Regions from separate parts of the Streptomyces sp. NPDC025638 genome, predicted to be linked through region 2. Evidence: riboswitches for the same ligand, from Rfam matches in the RefSeq annotation. Region 2 holds a riboswitch; each other region holds the start of a gene.

Region 1 (4,872 bases), on a different contig from region 2:
GTGCTGGGCTCGATGCGGGCGCGGCAGATGGCCCGTGACTACGCCGGCCACCACCTGGGCAAGCAGGCGGCGCGCGCCGTGGGGCAGTACGAGGCGGACGCGACGGCGCTGGCGTTCCTGCGCCACCGCGGGCGCCGGGGCCGCGCGGGGGCCGACTACGTCGTACGGGAGCGGGAGTTGCTGGCCGAGCTGTGGAAGCGGCGCCAGGTGGCCCGTCCGGCGATGGAGTACGCGGCCCGGATGTCCGCGCCGCCCCGTCCGGTGTACGGGCCGCAGATGCCGTACGGAATGCCGGCGCCGTACGGAATGCCCGTGCCGTACGGGTACCCGGCGGCGCCGTATCCCGCGTACAACCCCTATCGGCCTTAGGCCGCCGCGGACAGGCGTGGCACGCCGTTACGCCGACGCCTCCGTCAGCCGCGCCAGTTCCTTCTCCGACAGCCGCAGTTCGGCCACCGCCAGCAGCGCCGGGAGCTGTTCCACCGTGCGTGCCGAGGCGATCGGTGCCGTCACCGTCGGCCGGGCCGCCAGCCAGGCGAGGGCCACCGTGGGGACGGGGGCCTCGTGGGCGGCGGCGATCTCGTCCAGGGCGGTCAGCACCCGTCGGCCGCGCTCGGTGTCGAGGTGCTTGGCCGCGCCCTTGGCACGCGCGCTGTCCACCGTCGTACCGGGCCGGTACTTGCCCGTGAGGAAACCGGCGGCCAGGGAGAAGTAGGGGACGGCCGCGAGGCCGTTGCGGATGACGACGTCCTGCAAAGCACCCTCGTAGGTGTCGCGGGACACGAGGTTGTAGTGGGGCTGGAGCGCCACGTACCGGGCCAGGCCCTCGCGGTCGGAGAAGTCGAGGGACGCCTGGAGGCGTTCCGCGGTGATGTTGGAGGCGGCGATGTGCCGCACCTTGCCCGCCTTCACCAGCTCGTCCAGCGCGCCGACGATCTCCTCGACCGGCACTTCCGGCTTGTCGAAGTGGGGGTAGTAGAGATCGATGTAATCGGTGTCCAGGCGCCGCAGGGAGGCATCGGCGGCGGCCTTGATGTTGGCGGCGGTCAGGCCCGGGAAGTCGGGGTGCTGGCTGACCTTGGTCGCGATCACCACGTCGGACCGGTTGCCGCGGGCCTTGACCCACTTGCCGATGATCGTCTCGGACTCGCCGCCCTGGTGGCCCTCGATCCACGCGGAGTAGGAGTCGGCGGTGTCGACGAAATTGCCGCCGGCGGCCGTGTAGGCGTCCAGGACGGCGAAGGAGGAGGTCTCGTCGGCGGTCCAGCCGAAGACGTTGCCGCCGAGGGTGAGCGGGAAGACCTCCAGGTCGGAGGAGCCGAGCTTACGAAGAGAAGTCATGATCTATGACAACGGTCACACCGGATCGAAAGATTCCGGATACGCCCGCAAAGATCCCGCAAACACCTGACCGGCGGTCCTGACGTCGGGGGGTGCCGTCAGGACCGCCGGCGGTCGACAGGGTGGGTCAGGGGTTGAGGCCCTTGCCCCGCAGCCAGGTCATCGGGTCGATCCCGGTGGCCTGGCCGCCCGGGTGGACCTCCAGGTGCAGATGCGGGCCCGTGACGTTGCCGGTGGCGCCGACGCGGCCGATGACGTCGCCGGTGCTGACCTTCTGCCCGGCGGAGACGCTGATCGAGGACTGGTGGCAGAACCACAGCTCGGTGCCGTCGTCGAGGGTGAGGATCGTGCGGTAGCCGTAGGAGCCGGCCCAGCCCGCCTCGGTGATCGTGCCGCTGTGGATGGCCTTGATGAGCGTGCCCGTGGGCGCGGCGAAGTCGAGGCCGGTGTGGTAGCCGGAGGACCACATGGCGCCGGCCTGACCGAAGGTCGAGGTGATCGTGTACGAGGAGGTCGGCAGCGTGTACTGCTTGGCCAGCGCGGCCAGGCGTGCGGCCTCGGCCTTCCTCTTGGCCGCGGCCTCCGCACTCGCCTTGGCGGCGGCGGCCTTGGCGGCGGCCTCCTTCTCGGCCTTGGCGGCCGCGGCGGCGACCTGCTTGTCCGCAGCGGCCACGGCAGCGGCGGCGGCCTTGGTGTCGACCTGGCCCTGCTGCTTCTCGGCCTGGGCCATGATGCGGTTGCGCAGCGCCTCACCGGCGTCGGAGGCACCCTGGGCGCTGTCGGCGGAGGTCATGCCGACGCTGCTGAGCGCGGTCGCGGAGCCCTTGGGGGCGTCGTCCGGGGTGCTGTCGCCCAGCAGGGAGCCGACGGAGGGCAGGTCGGGCATGGAGATGGACACCGGCGGCTTTCCGGTGTTGGCGCTGGCCATGCCGCCCGCGCCGACGGCGGCTATGACGCCGACGCCCAGGACCGTGGAGCTGCGGGCGAGTCCGCCGCCGCGCTGCTTGGCGACGCGATGCCGGCCGCGTACCGGGCTGAGGGACTCCTCGGTGGGGTTCCACTCCTCCCACGGGCCCTCGTCGGTGCGGTAGCTGCCGTAGCCGAAGGTCTCGGTGTGCTCGCTCGGCACGAATGGGGCTGTGGGGGCAGGCCGGTTGGACGCCACGCGGGCGTACTCCTTTCCTTCCGTCGCCTACCGGGTTAGCTGACGGGTTCGGAGCAGGAAGGTCTCCTACGCGCGTATACCGGCCGTGCCTCCACGGCGGCATCCGCGTGATTCACCCCAAGGTGGTGGTTCCCCGGTTCCCTTGCGAGATTCGGCGCGTGCGCACGGAGCCGACTCTTGTGACGGCTGGGACGACCGCGCTGCGTTATCGAACGTTAATAGACCCGACTGTCAGATTCCAAGCCGTTCTGCTTGATCATTAACGTTTTTACGGCGGGACTTACACGCCACGACCGGTGGAAATCGGGCGAGTTGACCGCAGTACATGAGTCACAACGTTTTTGATGGTGACTCAGATGTTATGCGGAGGGCTTTCGTCCGATCACTCTTCGTGATATTCGCCTGGTCTTCGCCAAAACACTCAGGGCCGGAATCCATGAACTGGATTCCGGCCCTGAGCCTTGAGTAGCGGGGACAGGATTTGAACCTGCGACCTCTGGGTTATGAGCCCAGCGAGCTACCGAGCTGCTCCACCCCGCGTCGGTGTGCCTTAAGCATACGCCATGCTCAGGGGTGCAAGCGCACGGGTTTATCCGCGGGCCGACAGATGGCGGTTCGGCGCCTTGGCCAGGTCCTCGTACTCGGGCAGCAGGACGACGTCCACGCCCTCGCCCCTCAGCAGCCCGGTCCCGTCGGCGCCCGGCACGAACGTGTCCGGCTCCCGCCAGGCCGCGACCACCCGTCGTACCCCGGCGTCCAGGATCAGCCGCGCACAGGGAGCGGGCCGCGACGCCCGGCGGGCGCAGGGCTCCAGGCTGCTGTAGACCGTGGCGGCGGCCAGCCTCGGGTCGGCCGGGTCGACCTTGGCCAGCGCCGCTTCCTCGGCGTGCACGACGGGGTCGTCGCCCTCCCGCGAGTGCCCCCGGGCCAGCTCGGTGCCGTCGGCGGCCACCACGACCGCGCCCACGCTGAAGGCGGTCTCCGAGGGCGGGCACAGCGCCGCGAGGTCGCAGGCGATCCGCATCCAGTGCCGGTCCGCCGCGGCGACCGACCGCCCGGTGCCGGGTGCCGTCGGCTCGTACCGCATCAGTACGACGTCCTCGATGCGACGCGTCTCCACGAGCCGGAGCCGCCCGCCCTGGTAGCCCCCGGGGCCGAACAGCCGGGGCGCCGCCGGATCGCCCACCAGGAGCGGGGCGAGGACCAGCTGGAGTTCGTCGGCGAGGCCCTGGCGGAGCAACTGGGTGTGGATGGTGCCGCCGCCCTCGACCATCAGCCGGCGCACCCCGCGCTCCTCGTACAGGTGCGTGAGCAGCGCCGGCCAGTCGAGGTCGGGGCCGAGCGGGACGACATCGGCCGCGAGGCCCAGTCCGCGGACGCGCTCGGCGCCCTTCTCCGTCGTATAGAGGACCTTCTCGCCGCCCGTGTGCCAGAACTTCGCGTCCGGGTCCAGCTCGCCGGAGCCGCTGACGGTGACCTTGAGGGGGTACTCGGGCCGGCCCGCGGCCACGCGCGCGGCGCGCCGCTCGGGCGAGTTGACCAGGAGCCGCGGGTTGTCGGCGCGGATCGTGCCGGCGCCGACCAGGATCGCGTCGACCGACGCCCGCACCTCGTCGACCCGGTCGAAGTCGGCCGGGCTGGACAGGAGCAGCCGCTCGGGGCCGGTGTCGTCCAGACAGCCGTCGAGGGAGACGGCTGCGGACAACAGGACGTACGGGTACGGCATCGGCGCGCTCTCCCTGACGAGGTCTGATGTACTGCGACTGACGTGCGGGCTTGGTTCAAGTTTGAAACAAACTTACACTGGCGGTATGACGACCCGCTGGCTCACCCCCGAGGAGCAGCGCGCCTGGCGCGCGTACATCGCCGGCAGTCTGCTCCTGGAGGACGCGATCGACCGGCAGCTCCAGCAGGACACCGGCATGCCGCACCTGTACTACTCCATCCTGGCCAACCTCTCCGAGGCGCCGGAGCACAGTCTGCGCATGACCGACCTCGCCGAGAAGTCGAAGATCACCCGGAGCCGGCTGACCTACGCCGTGACCCGGCTGGAGAAGGACGGCCTGGTACGGCGTGAGGGCTGCCCCTCCGACAAGCGGGGCAGCATCGCCGTCCTGACCGACGAGGGCAGGGCCGTGCTGGAGCGTGCGGCGCCGGGTCATGTGGCGACCGTACGCGCTTCCCTCTTCGATCACCTCGGCCCGGAGCAGGTACGGCAGCTGGAGGAGATCTTCGGCGGGATCGCCGAGGCGCTCCAGGGCGAGGACGCGCGGTGCGCACCGGACGACGTGCCATGGCGCCGCCGGTCGCCGAAGTCCTGCTCGTGACGCCCGCGACAGACTCCGCAAATCCGTTGCTTCAAATTT
Region 2 (4,872 bases):
GACGGCCGCCCTGGCGGCGGAGGCGGGCGCACAGGTGCGCGTGGTCGCGCGCGGCCACGGCAAGGTGGCCTTCGGCGCCCCGCCCTGGAAGCAGCCGAAGCTGCGCCCGGAGTCCCCCTTCGGCCGGGCCTGGTCCCTGTGGGCCCTCAGCTACTACCCCCACCCCTACCGCTACCTCCCGGCCCAGGCCCGCCACTATCTGGTCCGCCGGGTCCTCGGCCCGCTCGGCGCGTGGTGGCTGCGCGACCGCTTCGAGGGCAAGGTGCAGGTCCAGGAGGTCGAGCGGCTGGTCGGCGCGGACGTCTCCGACGGCAGCCCGCTCCTCACGGTCCGCACCCTCGCCGGCGCCACCCGCGGGCTCAGCGCCGACCATGTCGTCGCGGCCACCGGCTACCGCGTGAACATCGCGGCCATGGACTTCCTCGGCCATGAGCTGCGCACCCGGCTCGCGGTCAGCCGCGGCACCCCGAAGCTCGGCGCCGGCTTTGTCTCCTCGGTCCCCGGCCTCTACTTCACCGGCCTCCCGGCCGCCGGGTCCTACGGCCCGGTGATGCGCTTCGTCTGCGGCACCGAGTTCGCCTCCCCGCGGCTGGCCAAGCACCTGGCGGCGGCGCACGGCTGAACGCGGGGGCCGAGAGCAGGAGTTGACGGCAGGAGTTGACGGCAGGGCGGGCGGCTACCCCTCCTCGGCCGCCCGCTGCCACGCCAGGAACTCCTCGATCAGCTCCGGGGGGTTGGCCGCCTCGGTGGCCTCGATCTCCCACTCGGGGCAGTCCATGTCGAAGACGACGACGGGCAGCCGACGGCCGAAGAGCCGCTCGATCTCCCCGCTTTCGTGCAGATGGCGGGCGAGATCGATACAGGCGTCGGCGAAATGCAGGCCGAGCAGATCGCGCTTGGCCTCGATCTCGCCCGCCTCGTCGTCGTCCCGGTCTCCCTCGTCGTCGTCCCGGTCTTCGTCGAACCAGAGGCCGAGTTCCTTGACCTCCTCGACGTAGAGCGGTGCGCCGGCCGGGTCCTCGGGGACGTTGCCGAGCATCTCGAAGCCGTCCAGGAGCCAGCAGGCGTAGTGCCAGCGGGCCTCGCCGGGGTCCCCGTGGTGCTTCTCCAGCTCGTACTGGGTCTCGGTGTTGTAGCCGATGGCCACATAGGGGTGGCGCTCGTCGTAGTCGATGCGCCAGATGCGGAAGGAGAGGGCGTAGATCTCGGGCCTCAACTCCTCGGGGAAGCGCGCGAGAACGGCGGGCGCCGCCTTGCGCAGATACCTCCGGAAAACGTCCCGCTGGTCCGTCACCACATCCGCCCCCGTTTCCTCAGCTCCCTCGGCGCAGTGACAGCAACCTAACGCGCACCACTGACGACGGGCGGTGGCAGCATCTCCGCCCGGACCCCGTGGGGTTGAGAACAACGGCTGGGACGGGGGTGAGCCGCAGCGGCATGTTGTCCGTATTCTCTGATCATGGCCGCTCCCCCCGCGTATTCACTCGTCGCCACCGACCTGGACGGAACGCTGCTCCGCGGCGACGACACCCTCTCCGACCGCTCCCGCGCGGCCCTCGCGCGGACGGTGGAGGCCGGTGCGCAGCATCTCGTGGTGACGGGGCGCCCGGCGCCGAGAGTGCGGCCGCTGCTCGATGAACTCGGCAGCAGGGGGCTCGCGGTGTGCGGACAGGGCGCGCAGTTGTACGAGGCCGGCGCGGACCGACTGCTGTGGTCGGTCACCCTGGACCGGGAGTTGGCCGAGACCGCTCTCGGCAAGATCGAGGCCGAGGTGGGTCAGGTGTACGCGGCCGTCGACCAGGACGGGGTGGACGGGCTCACGCTCATCGAGCCGGGGTATCTGATGCCGCACCCGACCCTGCCCGCCGTACGGGTCCCGCGGCGCGACGATCTGTGGTGCGAACCCATCAGCAAGGTCCTGCTGCGCCATCACGCCCTGTCCGACGACGAGTTGGCGGCGACTGCCCGTGACGTCGTGGGTTCGCTGGCGACGGTCACCATGTCCGGGCCGGGGACCGTCGAGCTCCAGCCGTGCGGTATCACGAAGGCGACCGGTCTGGCGCTGGCCGCCGAACACCTGGGGGTGAGTGCCCGGCATGCCATCGCCTTCGGGGACATGCCCAACGACATCCCGATGTTCGACTGGGCCGCCCGCGGTGTGGCGATGGCCAACGCCCACCCCGAACTCAAGGCGGTGGCCGACGAGATCACCTTGTCGAACGAGGACGACGGCATCGCCGTCGTCCTCGAAAGACTCTTTGCCTAGCTCTCCCGTTGCGGGGAGATCCGTCAGCACGCGCCCCGTAGCGTCCGTCAGTACGCGCCGAAGACGTTGTCCATCGAGCCGTACCGCGCGGCCGCGTAGTTGCAGGCGGCGGTGATGTTCGCGACCGGGTCGTAGATGTCGAACGACGTTCCGACCACGTGGTACGCGTTGAACGTCGGGTCGATGACCTGGAGCAGGCCCTTGGACGGGATGCCCTTGGCCGCGTTGGAGTCCCACAGGTTGATGGCCCGCGGGTTGCCCGACGACTCACGCATGATGTTGCGGTAGATGCCGTTGTACGTGCCCGGAATGTGCCTTTCCTTCATGATGGCGAGGGACTCGCGGATCCAGCCGTCGAGGTTGTTCGGGTAGCCGGCCAGGGTCGTGTCGGCCGCGGCGGGCGTGGTGGCGGGGGCGGCCGAGGCCGTGGTCGCGCCGATGAGCGGGAGAGCGAGCACCGCGGCGCCGGTGCCGGCGACGGCGAGCTTGCGGACGAGGCGGGTGGTGCGGCGGGGCTGAGCGGCAGCGGCCATGGGGGATTTCCTCTCCGTCGCCTGCGAGGTGAGCTGTCGGGTTCGGACGGGGAGGTGCCCGGCCGTGCCGCCCTGAGGCTGCGCGACTTCACCCCGAGCCGTTCCGTGCGACATGTGTCGTCCGGTCCGGCGGCCTACCTGGGTCCCCCGCTCCTGCCTACGCGAATGAGTTCGTCGATGGGTTACGTCCGGCGGCGGCAGGATTCGGCGTCCGCCTGACTGGCCGGAAGCTATGCGAGAGCACATGTCGGGAACAAGTACCTGATTCACAGAACGCACCAATTGACCTTGGGTTGAGGCGTATGGGGTACTTGATCCTTTGCGGTTGCACAGCCTCAACTGGCCGACGGGAAAAGGGCAAACGGGTGTTTGGGTGGATGTGGCGCGACATGAGGTGGCGTGACCCAACTCACGGAATAACATTCAAGGCAAATCAGACATGCAGGTCACAGGGGGTTCGCGGGGGTCCGCGGGACGCGCTTCTCCCACGTCCGGTCGAAGACCACCTCGCCGCCCCCCCGTGCAGATGGCTTCGTCGAAGACCGGGAAGTGTTCCGTGTCACAGGTGATGCCCGCGCCGGGCGGGAACGCATGGCCGATGCCGCTCAGCTCGAAAGGCGTGTCCTCCGTGGCGCGCGGACGGGATTGAGCGCACCCCGGGCCGCCCCGGCATCCAGGTCTCCTCCGGCACCGCGAACTCGAAGCGGGCCGAACGGGCGTCCTCCTCCCGCCGGCCGGGCGGCAGGTCGGCGTCGTTCCCGATCGGGACGAGGCGGCCGTCGTCGACGCCGGTGTGCATCGGGGACCGCACGACAACGGGAGCGCCCTGGAGCCGGTGTGTGACGCCCGTCACGTGGGGTGAGGGTCAGTGCGGCTCGCCGACTCGGCGGGCCGGGGGGTGTCGTAGGCCGTGGCCGGGGGACGGGAGTCGAGGACGTACGCGCGCAGGAGCGGCCGGCCCAGGGGGTCCGCCGGGGCGGAGGCGCCGTCGGGCGGGGTGCCGTCCCTGGGTCAGTGGTCCCACCGGCGCAGGGTCTCCTGGAGGAAGCCGATTGCCGGGCCGGGCGGCCGGCCGCGGTCGCGCGGGGGTGTTCGACCGGACGGAGGACCGTGTCGTGGTACGGGTCGTGCCGGCCGCCTCCGGCCCCGTACACCCGTCCGCCGGCCGGCCCCTGCTGTTCCCGCGCCCGCGGGCGTCGACCCGGACGGAGGCGTGGCCGTGGCCCGCTTGTCAGGGTTCGTCCGTCAGGGGCCGCCATACGCGCGCGTGCAGCCGTGTCCCGTCGGGCTGGGGGATGCGGATGTCGTCGTGCGTGGTCTCGTAGGGGGAGGACGTACGGATGTTCATGGGTGGTACCCGTGGTGCCGGCGGACCGGGTACATGCGGGTATATAGGGACAAACAGTGTCACATCATGATGAGTAGATAAAAATCAATCCTTATCAACTGATTAAAAACATACCGGTCGTGATCCGATACCGCCTGGGCTGTAACGGTGGGCGCTATCGGTGATCGAAACCTGACCGGATACGCTGACTTGAGTGATGGCAGCGACCTATCGACAAACCGTGTAATCGCCAGCAGACACCAGCAGACAGGAGACCCCACGTGACCGTCGTCGGGCCGTTCGGGCTGAGCGTGCGGGACCAGGCTCTGGAAGCCGATGTCCAGGCCGGATTGGCGGCTGTCGAGGAAGGCTTGCTCGAAGCCACCAAGAGTGAGGTCCCGTTCATCACGGAGGCCGCCCAGCACCTGGTGAGGGCGGGCGGGAAGCGGTTCCGGCCGCTGCTCGTGATGCTCGCGGCCCAGTTCGGCGACCCGTACGCGCCGGGTGTCGTGCCCTCGGCCGTCGTCGTCGAGCTGACGCACCTCGCGACGCTGTACCACGACGACGTGATGGACGAGGCCGCGGTGCGCCGCGGTGTCGAGAGCGCGAACACCCGCTGGGGCAACTCGGTCGCCGTCCTCACGGGTGACTTCCTGTTCGCCCGTGCCTCGCAGATCCTCGCCGACCTCGGTCCCGAGGCGGTGCGGGTCCAGGCCCTCGCGTTCGAGCGGCTGGTCACCGGGCAG
Region 3 (4,872 bases), on a different contig from region 2:
CCAACAACGCCGTGCTCTCCGTGGTCGGCGACATCGACCCGCAGCAGACCCTGGCCTGGATCGAGAAGTACTTCGGCTCGATCCCCTCCCACGACGGCAAGCCCGAGCCCCGCGACGGCTCGCTGCCGGAGGTCATCGGCGAGCAGCTGCGCGAGGTCGTCGTGGAGGAGGTCCCGGCACGCGCCCTGATGGCCGCCTACCGGCTCCCGCAGGACGGCACGCGCGCGTCCGACGCCGCCGACCTGGCGCTCACCGTCCTGGGCGGCGGCGAGTCGTCCCGCCTGTACAACCGGCTCGTGCGCCGCGACCGTACGGCCGTCGCGGCCGGGTTCGGCCTGCTGCGGCTGGCCGGGGCGCCCTCCCTGGGCTGGCTGGACGTGAAGACCTCCGGCGACGTCGAGGTGCCGGTCATCGAGACCGCCATCGACGAGGAACTCGCCCGCTTCGCGGAGGAGGGCCCCACGCCCGAGGAAATGGAGCGTGCCCAGGCCCAGTTGGAGCGCGAGTGGCTGGACCGGCTCGGCACGGTCGCCGGCCGCGCCGACGAACTGTGCCGGTTCGCGGTCCTGTTCGGTGACCCGCAGCTCGCCCTGACCGCCGTCCAGCGCGTCCTGGAGGTGACGCCGGAGGAGGTCCAGGAGGTGGCCAAGGCCCGCCTGCGCCCGGACAACCGCGCGGTGCTCGTCTACGAGCCGCTCTCCGCCGAGTCCGCGGAGCACACCCAGGACGAGGACTTCCCCGAGGACCCGGAGTCGGAAGCCACCGTGGAAGCGCCCACCGCCGACCACAACGAGGACGAGGAGGCGGCCAAGTGACCGAGCTCGCCGCGATGGAGTTCCACCCCCAGCCCCGTGCGGGCGAGGCGAAGCCGTGGGCCTTCCCGGCCCCCGAGCGCGGCACGCTGGAGAACGGCCTGACCGTTCTGCGCTGCCACCGCCCCGGCCAGCAGGTCGTCGCCGTCGAGGTGCTCCTGGACGCGCCGCTGGACGCCGAGCCGGCCGGTTTCGACGGTGTCGCCACGATCATGGCGCGGGCCTTCTCCGAAGGCACCGACAAGCACTCCGCCGAGGAGTTCGCCGCCGAGCTGGAGCGCTGCGGCGCGACCCTGGACGCGCACGCCGACCACCCGGGCGTCCGGCTGAGCCTGGAGGTCCCCGCCTCCCGCCTCGGCAAGGCGCTCGGCCTGCTCGCCGACGCCCTCAGGGCACCCGCGTTCGACGAGAGCGAGGTGGACCGGCTGGTGCGCAACCGCCTCGACGAGATCCCGCACGAGCTGGCGAACCCCTCCCGCCGTGCCGCCAAGGAGCTCTCGAAGGAGCTGTTCCCGGCGACCGCGCGCATGTCGCGCCCGCGCCAGGGCACCGAGGAGACCGTCGAGAAGATCGACGCGGCGGCCGTCCGCGGCTTCTACGACCGGCACGTGCGGCCCGCCACGGCCACCGCCGTGGTCGTCGGCGACCTCACCGGCATCGACCTGGACGCGCTGCTCGGCGAGACCCTGGGCGACTGGAACGGCTCCTCGGCGCAGCCGCGGCCCGTGCCGCCGGTGACCGCCGACGACACCGGCCGGGTCGTCATCGTGGACCGCCCCGGAGCCGTCCAGACGCAGCTGCTCATCGGGCGGGTCGGCGCGGACCGGCACGACCGCGTGTGGGCCGCCCAGGTGCTCGGCACGTACTGCCTCGGCGGCACCCTCACCTCCCGCCTGGACCGCGTCCTGCGCGAGGAGAAGGGCTACACCTACGGTGTGCGCTCGTTCGGGCAGGTCCTCAGGTCCGCCCCGGACGGCGCGGGTGCCTCGATGCTCGCCATCAGCGGCTCCGTGGACACCCCGAACACCGGTCCCGCGCTGCAGGACCTGTGGGCGGTGCTGCGCAAGCTCGCCGGCGAGGGCCTCACCGACGCCGAGCGCGACGTCGCCGTGCAGAACCTCGTGGGGGTCGCGCCGCTGAAGTACGAGACCGCGGCGGCCGTGGCGAGCACGCTGGCCGACCAGGTCGAGCAGTATCTGCCGGACGACTACCAGGCGACGCTGTACCGGCAGCTCGCCGCCACCGGCACCGTGGAGGCCACCGCCGCGGTGGTCAACGCCTTCCCGGTGGACCGTCTGGTGACGGTCCTGGTGGGCGACGCCGCCCAGATCAAGGAGCCGGTCGAGGCTCTCGGCATCGGCGAAGTCACCGTCGTCTCGGCCGAGTAGAGGCACGCGCGCGTGGGTCCTGTCGGCCGACGGGTCGTCAGGACCCACGAACGTTTCTCCAAGATGTCCGAATTGGGGCGGAGGTTGCCTGTCTGCCCTGTGGGATGCGCTACAAAATCCGGCTTCGGTTTGGGGATCCAAAGACCGCCCGCATAGCGTCGTCCAGGCTGTTCGTCGGGCAGTGCGCCGCACCCGCGGCACCGGACAGTCATCGCCGAGTCCCCGTACGGCGCGAGCCAGGGGAGCCGGGGACCCACGCAGTCCCTGGGGTGAATCGGACACCCGCGCGTGCCGCGAGGGGGTCCGTAGGAGACCTTCCTGCTCCGAACCCGTCAGCTAACCCGGTAGGCGAGAGGGAAGGAAAGGACCAGCCACTACATGGCGTTCACCCGCGCCACCGGGAAGCACCGCCGTCCCGGCCGGATGCACCGCACCACCGCCCGCGCGGCGGGCGTCGCGGCCCTCGCCACCACCGGTGCCGTCGGCACCCTCGCGGCCTCTCCGGCCCTCGCCGCCGAGCCCGCCCCCGCGGACACCGGTCTCACGCCGGTCATCACCATGGGCGACTCGGTCGCCGAGCAGATCGATGCCCAGGCCGCGGCCCAGGAGCAGGCCGCCGAGCAGAAGGCGGCCGAGGAGGCCGCGCGCAAGAAGGCCGTCGCCCTGGCGGAGAAGGAGCGCGAGGCCAAGGCGCGCGCCGCCCGCGAGGCCGAGCGCAAGCGGCTCAACGCGTTCGTGGCGCCGATCGCGAACTCGTATGTCTCCACCGGCTACAAGACCGGCGGATCCCTGTGGTCCTCCGGCTCCCACACCGGCATCGACTTCCACGCCTCCAGCGGAACCACCGTGCACGCGGTGGGCTCCGGCACGGTCGTGTCGACCGGCTGGGGCGGGTCGTACGGCAACCAGATCGTGATCCGGATGGCGGACGGCATGTACACCCAGTACGGCCATCTGTCGTCCATCGGCGTCTCCGTGGGCCAGAAGGTCCTTCCCGGCCAGCAGATAGGCCTCTCCGGCGCGACCGGCAACGTCACCGGGCCGCACCTCCACTTCGAGGCCCGGACGACCCCGGAGTACGGCTCGGACGTCGACCCCGTCGCCTACCTCCGCAAGCACGGCGTGAACGTCTGACGGCAGGGCGCACCGCTTCCCGAAGCCCCGGCTCCCCGAGCCGGGGCTTTCGCCGTTTCGGCCGCCCCGCTGTCCAAAAAATATCCATGGATTCCGGCACGCCATCGGAAATTCCCGTTGATTGCAATAGAGTCACGGAACACACGTCAATCGGCGACGTTTCACGGGGATTAAAGCGGAGGTCGGTCATGCGTATTCCGGCGAGCTCGGTATGCACGGCGATCAGGGACGACATCGTCGCCGGTGTCTACGAGCGCGGCGGCCGGCTCACCGAGGAACTCCTCGCGCGCCGCTACGGCGTCTCGCGCGTCCCCGTCCGCGAGGCACTGCGCACCCTGGAGGCCGAGGGCTTCGTGGTGACGCGGCGGCACGCGGGCGCGTGCGTCGCCGAACCGACCGAGCAGGAGGCCGCCGACCTGCTGGAGATGCGCATGCTGCTGGAGCCGCTCGGCGCCTCCCGGGCCGCGCAGCGGCGCACCGAGGCCCATCTCAAGGTGCTGCGCGGCCTGGTGAGGCTGGGCCAGGAGCGGGCCAGGCGGGGCAGCCACGAGGATCTGCGCTCCCTGGGCGGCTGGTTCCACGAGACGCTCGCGCAGGCCTCCGGCAGTCACGCCCTGACCTCGATGCTGACCCAGCTGCGGCACAAGATCGCCTGGATGTACACGGTGGAGGCGCCCGCCAACCCGGTGGAGTCCTGGACGGAGCACGGCGCCATCGTGGACGCGGTGGCGCGCGGCGACGGCGAGCGCGCGCGGGCGATCACGGCGCTGCACACCGAGCGCGCGACATCCGCGCACCGATTGCGCTTTCCCGGCGGCGGGGACCGTTCGGACCGTGTGAGGACTTCGCAACATGCCGTAAACATGTCGGGCCTGCGGCATTAACACGGGCGCCGTATACAAAGAAGGGATATTCGGCGGAGGTGCATTTCCGCTGCCCTGATTTCCGTACGCCCGGAATTTCCATGAGAATACGGCGAAGCCGCGCCGCCCGAAAGGGCTGACGCGGCTCCGGCGTTCGGCGCGGTGGCTCAGACGGTCTCGGGCAGTTCCTCCAGGCCCTCGGCGACGAGCTTCGCGAGACGGTCGAGGGCGGCGTCCGCACCCTCGGCGTCGGAAGCGAGGACGATCTCCTCGCCGCCCTGGGCGCCCAGCCCGAGGACGGCCAGCATGGAGGCCGCGTTGACGGGGTTGCCGTCGGCCTTGGCGATCGTCACGGGGATGCCGGAGGCCGTGGCGGCCCGGACGAAGATGGAGGCGGGGCGGGCGTGGAGGCCCTCGGCCCAGCCGACGTTGACGCGGCGCTCAGCCATGTGATGCTGCCCTTCACTGTTCAGGGTTGTCTAGACCAGTTTCCCATATCGTGAAGCATGCCCGGAGCGGGCCTGTGTTCCGCTCCGGAGATGACGTCGGACCTCGGCCTCGATCCGACTTCCGTCCTCCACAGACTGCCTCGCGCCGTTGTCCGACGCGAGCCGTACTCTGGGGCCCATGCAGACCTCGGCGGGCCGGCAGGACCGGCACGAGTACCCCACTCAC
Region 4 (4,872 bases), on a different contig from region 2:
CCCCGCCGCCCCCGACCTGTTCAGCTGGGAGTTCGCCAGTAACCCCTACCCGGCCTACGCCTGGCTCCGCGAGCACGCCCCCGTGCACCGGACGAAACTCCCGAGCGGTGTCGAGGCCTGGCTGGTCACCCGGTACGCCGATGCCAAGCAGGCGCTGGCCGACCAGCGGCTGTCGAAGAACCCCGCGCATCACGACGAGCCCGCGCACGCCAAGGGCAAGACCGGTATCCCCGGTGAGCGCAAGGCGGAGCTGATGACGCATCTGCTCAACATCGACCCGCCGGACCACACCCGGCTGCGCCGGCTGGTCAGCAAGGCGTTCACACCCCGCCGGGTCGCCGAATTCGGCTCGCGCGTACAGGAACTGACAGACCGGCTCATCGACGGGTTCGCGGCCGAGGGGTCCGCCGACCTCATCCACGAGTTCGCCTTTCCGCTCCCCATCTACGCCATCTGCGACCTGCTCGGCGTTCCGCGCGAGGACCAGGACGACTTTCGGGACTGGGCGGGGATGATGATTCGGCACGGGGGAGGGCCGCGGGGCGGGGTCGCGCGGTCGGTCAAGAAGATGCGGGGCTATCTCGCCGAGCTCATCCACAGGAAGCGCGAGGCCCTGCCCGACAGCCCCGCTCCCGGCGAGGACCTCATCTCCGGGCTCATCCGCGCCTCGGACCACGGCGAGCACCTCACCGAGAACGAGGCCGCCGCGATGGCCTTCATCCTGCTGTTCGCCGGGTTCGAGACGACCGTCAACCTCATCGGCAACGGCACCTACGCCCTGCTCACCCATCCCGAGCAACGGCACCGTCTGCAGGCGTCCCTCGCCCGCCGGGAACGGGACCTCCTGGAGACCGGTGTCGAGGAACTCCTGCGCTACGACGGCCCGGTCGAACTGGCCACCTGGCGGTTCGCCACCGAGCCGCTCACCATCGGCGGGCAGGACATCGCACCCGGCGACCCCGTCCTGGTGGTGCTCGCCGCCGCCGACCGGGACCCGGAGCGGTTCGCCGACCCGGACGTCCTCGATCTCGGCCGACGTGACAACCAACACCTTGGATACGGCCACGGCATCCACTACTGCCTGGGTGCCCCGCTCGCCCGGCTGGAGGGCCAGACCGCGCTCGCCACCCTTCTCACCCGCCTCCCGGACCTCCGACTCGCGGTGGATCCGGCCGATTTGCGGTGGCGTGGCGGGCTCATCATGCGTGGACTGCGCACTTTGCCCGTGGAGTTCACGCCCGTCCGGTAAGTGAGGGAAGCGCGGCCTGTCGCGCCCCAAACCTGATGAATGCTCAACTCTGTGATCTTCACGTGATCTACGCGGCATTAACTTGTGACAAGTGATCGTCAGTGGATACGTTTACCGGGCAGCGCGGTACGTCGGCTTTCTGTGCCGCGCCGGTTATCGCTGTCGCACGAAAGGCTTCCGCATGCTCTCCGGGAACGGTCGTCACCGTCGCCCCCGTCAGGCTCCGGCCCTCCTCGTCGCGGCCGGAGTGACCGGCTCCGCCATCGCCATCCCGCTCCTGGGGGCCGCGAGCGCCAACGCGGCCGACGGCACCACATGGGACAAGGTGGCCGAGTGCGAGAGCGGCGGCTCCTGGAGCGCCGACTCCGGCAACGGCTACTACGGCGGTCTGCAGATGTCGCAGGACGACTGGGACAAGTACGGCGGCCTCGCGTACGCCTCCAGCCCGGACGAGGCCAGCCGTTCGCAGCAGATAGCCGTCGCGGAGAAGGTTCTCGCCGACCAGGGCACCAAGCCCTGGGCCACCTGTGCCCTGCTCTCCGGGCTCACCGCGAGCTCCGGGTCGGTCGATGTCGACACCGGCGTCTCGGCATCCGATTCGCCCGGCTCATCCGATTATTCGGACTCCTCTGATTCATCCGACTCATCCGATTCACGCTCGAAGTCGGACTCCTCGGGGAAGGCTTCCCCCTCGGCGAACGCCGACGAGGGGAACGGGGCGAAGGGCAAGAGCGAGGGCAAGGGCGAAGATTCCGCCAAGTCGGACAAGTCGGAATCCGAAGGCTCGGGTAACTCGCAGGGGAGTGGTGGCGCGCCCACGGAAGTCCCTAAAACGGACGATTCCGACAACTCGTGGCAAAGCGGGGGGTCTTGGAGTCTGGTCGACACCGGCGCGATCGGGGGCGGCCGTCACCGCGGGGGTAATGCGGACGAAAACGCAGCAAACGGGCAGGGCTCGGCCTCGGTGGGTCGTCACGCCTCGCGCACCTACACGGTTCGCGACGGCGACACTCTCGCATCCATCGCCGACTCCCTTGACGTCGACGGCGGATGGCGTGCGCTCTATGCCGCAAACAAGGCCGCCATCGGCACCGACCCGAACGACATCACCCCCGGTCAGACCCTGGACGTCGCTACCGAAATCGGCGAAAAGTAGCGGGAGTTGACGTCCCACTTTCACGCCCAATGTCCGGTTTGGTGAAAGTGTGGGATGAGTCTCAGAAGCCCTGATCGTCTTTGGAATTCCCCGGATCGCGTGTCTACGGTCGAGTCCGCTCGTCACCACGAGCCCCGGCTGTCGCAACGCCGAGTCCTGCCAGCGGCCGCACGGGAACAGTCGTCGCGTCACGCGCCGTAGGCAGGAGCGGGGGACCCAAGGTAAGTGCCGCGCCGGACAGTTGAGCCGGAGCGGCTAGGGGTGGAGCCACGCCTCCCAGCGGAGGTGTGGCCGGGCAACTCAACCGGCCCGAACCCGACAGCTCACCTCGCAGGCGTCGGTGAGGGGATCCATCCATGCTGTTTTCCGCCCAGGGCAAGCACCGTCGTCCCTCGAAGGCCAGGGCCACCCGTGCCATCGCGCTCGCCGGTGTCGCCTGCGCCGCCGTCGTCGCCCCGCTGATGGCCTCCGGCGCCGCCTCGGCCGCCACCGCCTCCGAGTGGGACGCCGTAGCCAAGTGCGAGTCCGGCGGCAACTGGTCCATCAACACCGGCAACGGCTACTACGGCGGTCTGCAGTTCTCCGCCTCGACGTGGTCCGCGTACGGCGGCGCGAAGTACGCCGGCACCGCCGACAAGGCCACCAAGGCGCAGCAGATAGAGATCGCCGAGAAGGTCCTCGCCGCCCAGGGCGAGGGCGCCTGGCCGGTCTGCGGCACGGGCCTGTCCAGCACCCCCTACGGCGGCGCCGCGGCGAGCACCGCCCCCCGGGCGACCGAGAAGCCGGCCGCCTCCCGCTCCGCCGAGCGCCCGGCCGCGGCCAAGACCGTCACCACCCCGACCGGCAAGAAGGTCAAGAAGGGCGACGGCGAGTACAAGGTCGTCAAGGGCGACACCCTCGGCTCGATCGCCCAGAAGCACAAGGTCAAGGGCGGCTGGCAGAAGCTGTTCAAGCTGAACAAGAACATCGTCCAGGACGCGGACCTCATCTACCCGGGCCAGCAGCTCCACCTGAAGTGATGCGCGGCCGGTAGCCCGGCTGCAAGAACCGCAGCCGCCCCCGTCCCCACGGTCTCCCCGCCCCGGTGCGTATTCCCCCGTACGCGCCGGGGCGGGGCTTGTTCATGGGGCGCTGTGTTCGAGCCGTTCTCCACCCCGCCTTTGTTTCGAGCCGGAACAATGGGTACGGTCGGACCCTGTCCACGGGACGGTCGGTCGGTGGCCGATGCCCCCGGGACGGTTAGGCTCTAGTCGCAAGGCACCCAGCCCCGCACTTCCAGCGTCACATCCATGAAGGAGATGCTCGTGCCGTCCATCGACGTCGTCGTAGCCCGGGAAATCCTGGACTCCCGAGGCAACCCCACGGTCGAGGTCGAGGTCGGCCTCGACGACGGCAGCACGGGTCGTGCCGCCGTTCCGTCCGGCGCCTCCACCGGCGCCTTCGAGGCCATCGAGCTCCGCGACGGCGACCCGAACCGCTACCTGGGCAAGGGCGTCGAGAAGGCCGTTCTCGCCGTGATCGAGCAGATCGGCCCGGAGCTGGTCGGCTACGACGCCACCGAGCAGCGCCTGATCGACCAGGCGATGTTCGACCTGGACGCCACCGACAACAAGGGCTCGCTCGGCGCCAACGCCATCCTCGGCGTCTCCCTCGCCGTCGCCCACGCCGCCTCCGAGGCCAGCGACCTCCCCCTCTTCCGCTACCTGGGCGGCCCGAACGCGCACCTGCTGCCGGTGCCGATGATGAACATCCTGAACGGCGGCTCGCACGCCGACTCCAACGTGGACATCCAGGAGTTCATGATCGCCCCGATCGGCGCGGAGTCCTTCTCCGAGGCGCTGCGCTGGGGCGCCGAGGTCTACCACACCCTGAAGAAGGTCCTGAAGAGCAAGGGCCTGGCCACCGGCCTGGGCGACGAGGGCGGCTTCGCCCCGAACCTCGGCTCCAACCGTGAGGCCCTCGACCTCATCCTGGAGGCCATCAAGCAGGCCGGGTACGTCCCCGGTGAGCAGATCGCGCTCGCGCTCGACGTCGCCGCGTCCGAGTTCTACAAGGACGGCAAGTACGAGTTCGAGGGCAAGTCCCGCTCGGCCGCCGAGATGACGGAGTACTACGAGGAGCTCGTGGCGGCCTACCCGCTCGTCTCCATCGAGGACCCGCTGTTCGAGGACGACTGGGCCGGCTGGAAGGTCCTGACCGACAAGCTCGGCGACAAGGTCCAGATCGTCGGCGACGACCTGTTCGTCACCAACCCGGAGCGCCTGGCCCGCGGCATCGAGGAGGGCACCGCCAACGCCCTGCTCGTGAAGGTGAACCAGATCGGTTCGCTGACCGAGACCCTGGACGCCGTCGAGATGGCCCAGCGCAACGGCTTCAAGTGCATGATGTCCCACCGCTCCGGCGAGACCGAGGACGTCACCATCGCCGACCTGGCCGTCGCCACCAACTGCGGCCAGATCAAGACCGG

What was found. A riboswitch is a leader RNA that binds a small molecule or an ion and turns the genes downstream of it on or off. The one in region 2 is predicted to bind cyclic di-AMP.
Region 1: another riboswitch for cyclic di-AMP. It lies ahead of ACZ4EG_RS17055 (M23 family metallopeptidase); the one in region 2 lies ahead of ACZ4EG_RS36415 (transglycosylase SLT domain-containing protein).
Region 3: another riboswitch for cyclic di-AMP. It lies ahead of ACZ4EG_RS04725 (M23 family metallopeptidase); the one in region 2 lies ahead of ACZ4EG_RS36415 (transglycosylase SLT domain-containing protein).
Region 4: another riboswitch for cyclic di-AMP. It lies ahead of ACZ4EG_RS30565 (transglycosylase family protein); the one in region 2 lies ahead of ACZ4EG_RS36415 (transglycosylase SLT domain-containing protein).

The regions. Positions count from the first base shown of each region.
Region 1 is NZ_JBVHLX010000006.1:20,711-25,582, forward strand. Features, by position in the region: gene ACZ4EG_RS17045 (PrsW family intramembrane metalloprotease) at 1-369, shown strand, start outside; gene ACZ4EG_RS17050 (aldo/keto reductase) at 397-1,341, opposite strand; gene ACZ4EG_RS17055 (M23 family metallopeptidase) at 1,469-2,506, opposite strand; cyclic di-AMP (ydaO/yuaA leader) riboswitch at 2,516-2,673, opposite strand; tRNA gene ACZ4EG_RS17060 (tRNA-Met) at 2,973-3,046, opposite strand; gene ACZ4EG_RS17065 (dihydrofolate reductase family protein) at 3,096-4,232, opposite strand; gene ACZ4EG_RS17070 (MarR family winged helix-turn-helix transcriptional regulator) at 4,318-4,833, shown strand.
Region 2 is NZ_JBVHLX010000017.1:176,471-181,342, forward strand. Features, by position in the region: gene ACZ4EG_RS36400 (FAD-dependent oxidoreductase) at 1-622, shown strand, start outside; gene ACZ4EG_RS36405 (hypothetical protein) at 677-1,294, opposite strand; gene ACZ4EG_RS36410 (HAD family hydrolase) at 1,460-2,266, shown strand; gene ACZ4EG_RS36415 (transglycosylase SLT domain-containing protein) at 2,314-2,799, opposite strand; cyclic di-AMP (ydaO/yuaA leader) riboswitch at 2,803-2,986, opposite strand; partial or broken gene ACZ4EG_RS36420 (hypothetical protein) at 3,545-4,147, opposite strand; gene ACZ4EG_RS36425 (polyprenyl synthetase family protein) at 4,408-4,872, shown strand, end outside.
Region 3 is NZ_JBVHLX010000002.1:122,634-127,505, forward strand. Features, by position in the region: gene ACZ4EG_RS04715 (M16 family metallopeptidase) at 1-815, shown strand, start outside; gene ACZ4EG_RS04720 (M16 family metallopeptidase) at 812-2,200, shown strand; cyclic di-AMP (ydaO/yuaA leader) riboswitch at 2,403-2,566, shown strand; gene ACZ4EG_RS04725 (M23 family metallopeptidase) at 2,579-3,334, shown strand; gene ACZ4EG_RS04730 (GntR family transcriptional regulator) at 3,523-4,218, shown strand; gene ACZ4EG_RS04735 (HPr family phosphocarrier protein) at 4,365-4,646, opposite strand; gene ACZ4EG_RS04740 (bifunctional acetate--CoA ligase family protein/GNAT family N-acetyltransferase) at 4,825-4,872, shown strand, end outside.
Region 4 is NZ_JBVHLX010000013.1:90,642-95,513, reverse strand. Features, by position in the region: gene ACZ4EG_RS30575 (cytochrome P450 family protein) at 1-1,249, shown strand, start outside; gene ACZ4EG_RS30570 (transglycosylase family protein) at 1,431-2,405, shown strand; cyclic di-AMP (ydaO/yuaA leader) riboswitch at 2,589-2,757, shown strand; gene ACZ4EG_RS30565 (transglycosylase family protein) at 2,762-3,424, shown strand; gene eno (phosphopyruvate hydratase) at 3,704-4,872, shown strand, end outside.